2 regions of the Streptomyces sp. GSL17-111 genome follow, and region 2 is predicted to be linked to the other one. Evidence: riboswitches for the same ligand, from Rfam matches in the RefSeq annotation. Region 2 holds a riboswitch; the other holds the start of a gene.
The links. A riboswitch is a leader RNA that binds a small molecule or an ion and turns the genes downstream of it on or off. The one in region 2 is predicted to bind S-adenosylmethionine.
Positions count from the first base shown of each region.

Region 1: it holds a riboswitch for S-adenosylmethionine, as region 2 does, so the genes downstream of both, thrC (threonine synthase) here and V6D49_RS21630 (aminotransferase class V-fold PLP-dependent enzyme) in region 2, are expected to answer to the same signal.

Region 1 covers NZ_JBAJNS010000001.1:3,601,327-3,603,709, forward strand. Annotated here, with positions in the region: gene V6D49_RS15975 (glucosyl-3-phosphoglycerate synthase) at 7-966, opposite strand; SAM riboswitch class I at 1,125-1,278, shown strand; gene thrC (threonine synthase) at 1,296-2,383, shown strand, end outside.
Region 2 covers NZ_JBAJNS010000001.1:4,854,551-4,856,933, forward strand. Annotated here, with positions in the region: gene trpD (anthranilate phosphoribosyltransferase) at 78-1,142, shown strand; SAM riboswitch class IV at 1,252-1,370, shown strand; gene V6D49_RS21630 (aminotransferase class V-fold PLP-dependent enzyme) at 1,527-2,383, shown strand, end outside.

The DNA.
Region 1 (2,383 bases), 1.3 Mb from region 2:
GCCCGGTCACGCCGCTTGGCGGGCGGCCGTGTACTCCGGCACGGTGCCCATGGGCGGCCGCTCCTCCGTGTCCACCGGGTGCGTGCGGGGCGCGAAGCCGCCGGCCTCCTCGCGGGCGAACTGGGTCAGCTCGGCGTGGGTGAGCGGGGCGCGGGCGATGCGCCGCTGCGCGGTGCGGTAGATGGCCGCCGCCATCCGGCCGAGGGCCTGCCCGTCCTGGTTGCGGTGCTTGCGGACGCCGACGTCCACCTGGGCCAGCGCGTCCAGCCCGACCGCGTGCAGGGAGTCGACGAGGAGGGCCAGCTCGACGCCGTAGCCGACGGGGAAGGGCAGCCGTTCCAGCAGCGAGCGGCGGGCGGCGTACTCCCCGCCCAGCGGCTGCACGAAGCCCGCAAGCCGTGGCCAGTGCAGGTTCAGCACCGGGCGGGCGACCAGCTCGGTGACGCGGCCGCCCCCGGCCGGGCTGTCCCCGAGCGGCCGGTCGTACATCGCCTTGACCAGCTGCAACTCCGGGTCGGTGAGCAGCGGGCCGACGATGCCGGAGACGAACCGGGAGCGGAAGTCCCGCAGGTCGGCGTCGATGAAGCACACGATCTCGCCGCTGGTGGCCAGCAGCGAGCGCCACAGCACCTCGCCCTTGCCGGGTACCGCCGGAACGCGGGGGAGCAGCGCGTCGCGGTGGACGACCTTCGCGCCGGCCGCCGCCGCCACGTCCCCCGTCCGGTCGGTGGAGCCGGAGTCGACCACCACCAGCTCGTCGACGAGGGGGGTCTCGGCCGTCATCAGCTCCGCACGGATCGTCGCGACGATCTCGCCGACCGTCGCCTCCTCGTTCAGCGCGGGAAGGACGACACTCACGCTGCCGCGCGCCCCGGCCGCCCGCTTGGCGGCCAGCAGCCCGGCCAGCGGGCGTTCCTCGGCGCTCCAGGAGCGCCGGTGCAGCCAGCTCTCGACCTCGTCCAGCACGTGTCCGCCTCCTGACGTCGGCCGCGAAATCCCGCGTCTCGCGGTTCGGACGGCCCCATCCACCCTCGGGGCCGTCGGTTACAGTCTTGAACAGCGCACGTGACCTCCGCATGTCGGGGCGCGTCGCCGCCGACAAACGCGCCTGACAAGCGCCATAGAGCTCATCCAGAGGGGCAGAGGGAACGGCCCGTTGAAGCCCCGGCAACCCTCCCGCGCGTCATTACGTCATTCCGGTTCATTTCGGGGCGAAGCCGCCGTGGGGAAGGTGCCAATTCCGTCCTGCGGCGAAGGTCGTCGTGGGGAAGATGAGGAGAAAGGGCCTCGCCTCCATGGCTGTGAACACGGTCGCAAGCACCACCGCATCCGACTCCGCGCACCCCCGCGTCCCCCTGGGGCCGGCGGTCGCCCTGTCCTGTCGCGAGTGCGGCGAGCGCATCCCGCTGGGCCCGCACTTCGCCTGTACGGCGTGCTTCGGCCCGCTGGAGATCGCCTACGAGCTGCCGGAGGGCGACCCGGAGGCGCTGCGCGCGCGGATCGAGGCCGGCCCGGACAACATCTGGCGGTACGCCCCGCTGCTGCCGGTGCCCGCCGACGTCGCCGCCAAGCCCAACCTGAACCCGGGCTTCACCAAGCTGGTGCGCGCCGACCGCCTGGCGGCGGAGCTGGGCGTCACCGGTGAGCTGCACGTCAAGGACGACTCCGGCAACCCGACGCACTCCTTCAAGGACCGCGTCGTCGCCATCGCCGTCGAGGCCGCCCGCGCCTTCGGCTTCACCACGCTCTCCTGCTCCTCCACCGGCAACCTGGCCGGGGCCGTCGGCGCGGCGGCGGCCCGTGCCGGGCTGCGTTCGTGCGTCTTCATCCCGCACGACCTGGAGCAGGGCAAGGTCGTCATGGCCGCCGTCTACGGCGGCGACCTCGTCGGCATCGAGGGCACCTACGACGACGTGAACCGTTTCTGCAGCGAGCTGATCGGCGACCCGGCCGGTGAGGGCTGGGGGTTCGTCAACGTCAACCTGCGCCCCTACTACGCCGAGGGCTCCAAGACGCTCGCCTACGAGATCTGCGAGCAGCTCGGCTGGCGCCTGCCGGACCAGCTCGTCGTCCCCATCGCCTCCGGCTCCCAGCTGACGAAGATCGACAAGGGGCTGCGCGAGCTGATCGCGCTCGGGCTCGTCGAGGACCGCCCGTACAGGATCTTCGGCGCCCAGGCCGAGGGCTGCTCGCCGGTCTCCCAGGCCTTCAAGGGCGGCCACGACGTGGTGCGCCCGGTGCGGCCGGACACGATCGCCAAGTCGCTCGCCATCGGCAACCCGGCCGACGGCCCCTACGTGCTGGACATCGCCCGCCGCACCGGCGGCGCCGTGGAGGACGTCACCGACGCGCAGGTCGTGGACGCCATCAAGCTGCTGGCCCG
Region 2 (2,383 bases):
GTCACGCGGGGCCGATAGTGTGGGGACGCGGCGTGCGCACGCAGGCCGCCTACGCCAAGTCGACAGGAGCGTGCCCGATGAGCGCTGTGACCCCCGCCGGAGGCGACACCATGGCGGAGCGCTCGTGGCGGAGCGTGCTGAACTCCCTGCTGGCCGGCCGTGACCTCACCGCCGGGGACACGGCGTGGGCGATGGACCGCATCATGCGCGGCGAGGCGACCGACGCCCAGATCGCGGGCTTCGCGGTGGCCCTGCGGGCCAAGGGCGAGACGGTGGAGGAGGTCGCCGGTCTCGTCCGCACGATGTACGAGCACGCCAGGACCATCGAGGTGGCGGGCCCCTCGGTCGACATCGTCGGCACCGGTGGTGACCAGGCCAAGACGGTGAACATCTCGACGATGTCGGCCATCGTCGTGGCCGGGACGGGCACCCGGGTCGTCAAGCACGGCAACCGGGCGGCGTCCTCCGCGAGCGGGGCGTCCGACGTGCTGGAACAGCTGGGCGTCAACCTGGACCTGAGCCCCGCACGGGTCGCGGAGGTCGCGGAGGAGGCGGGCATCACCTTCTGCTTCGCCGTGAAGTTCCACCCCGCCCTGCGCCATGTCGCCGGTGCCCGCCGCGAGCTGGGCGTCCCCACGACGTTCAACTTCCTCGGCCCGCTCACCAACCCGGCCCGGGTGCGGGCCCAGGCGACGGGGGTGTCCGACGCCCGGATGGCGCCCATCGTCGCCGGGGTGCTCGCCGAACGCGGCACCTCGGCCCTGGTCTTCCGGGGCGACGACGGGCTGGACGAGCTGACGGTCACCTCGACGTCCACCGTGTACGTCGTGCACAACGGCGCCGTGCGCAAGGAGTCCTTCGACCCCCGTGACGTCGGCATCGAGTTCGTGCCCGTCGAAGCGCTGCGGGGGGCCGACGCCGCCTACAACGCCGAGGTGGCGCGCCGGGTGCTGGACGGCGAGCGCGGTCCGGTCCGGGACGCGGTGCTCCTCAACTCGGCCGCCGCGCTGGTGGCCCTGACGCCGGGTGAGGCGCCGCTCGCCGAGCAGCTGCCGGCGGCGATCGCCCGCGCGGCGGAGTCGATCGACTCCGGTGCCGCCAAGGCCACGCTGCACCGCTGGGCCGCCGCGACGCACCTCTGACGGCCGCGGTGGCCGCGCGTCCCGGACGGGCGGCCACCGCGGCCGGGTTCGTGCCGGACGCCTTCCGGCGGGGTGGGGCGACGCCGCCCCCTGTGGCATACTCGGCGCAGGTCACGAGTGACAGCGACAACGGCCCCGGCCCGCTGTCCGGCAACCCTCCAACCGTGGCGGGGTGCCCCGGGTGATGACCGGGCCGCACGACAGCAAGGTCGGCGGCAAGCGCGGTCGAGGGAGTTCTCCGATGCATCAGCGAATGCGCTAGGGCCTGTCTGAGGGCCTGTGCCCCCGGGCCCCGTGCGGCCCCGCAGCTCATCGACCGGACGTCCCCGTGAGCGCTCCGGTCCGCGTCCCGAACTCCCTCGCCCCTGTCCCTGGAGCCTCAGCATGTCCGCAGCCACTGTCGCCACCCCTGCCTTCCCCGCCTCCGTCACCCTCCGTCCGTCGCCCGACACCGGTGGCGACGATCCGCTGCCCGTGCTGGGCGTCGACGTGCGCGTTCCCTGCGGCGCGGGCGACCGCACCTACGCCGCGCTCGACTACGCGGCCAGCGCCCCCGTCCTGCGCCGCGTGTGGGAGGACGTCGCCGACTACGCGCCCTACTACGGCAGCGTCCACCGGGGCGCCGGCCACCTCTCGCGGCTGTCGACCGACCTGTTCGAGCAGAGCCGGGCCACCGTCGCCGACTTCCTCGGCTGCCGCCCGGACGACGACGTCGTCTTCACCCGTTCGACCACGGACTCGCTGGGCCTGCTGGCCGCCGTGCTGCCCGCCGGGACCCGGGTGTTCGTCTTCGCGTCCGAGCACCACGCCGCGCTGCTGCCCTGGCGCGGCCGCGCCGTGACCTGGCTGGACGTTCCGCGCAGCCCGCAGGAGGCGGTGGCCCTGCTGGACGACGCGCTCGGCGGCGCCCCGGAGGGCCCGAAGCTGGTGTGCGTCACGGGGGCCTCGAACGTCACCGGCGAGCTGTGGCCCGTCGCGGACCTGGCCGCGGTCTCCCATCGGCACGGCGCGCGGATCGCCCTGGACGCCGCCCAGCTCGCCCCGCACCACCCCGTCGACATCGGCGCGCTCGGCGTGGACTACGCGGCCTTCTCCGGTCACAAGCTCTACGCGCCCTTCGGGGCCGGCGTCCTGGCGGGCCGGGCGGACTGGCTGCGGGAGGCCGAGCCGTACCTCGCGGGCGGCGGGGCGAGCCGCAGCGTCGTGCGCGGCGCGGACGGGACGGTCAGCGTCCAGTGGCA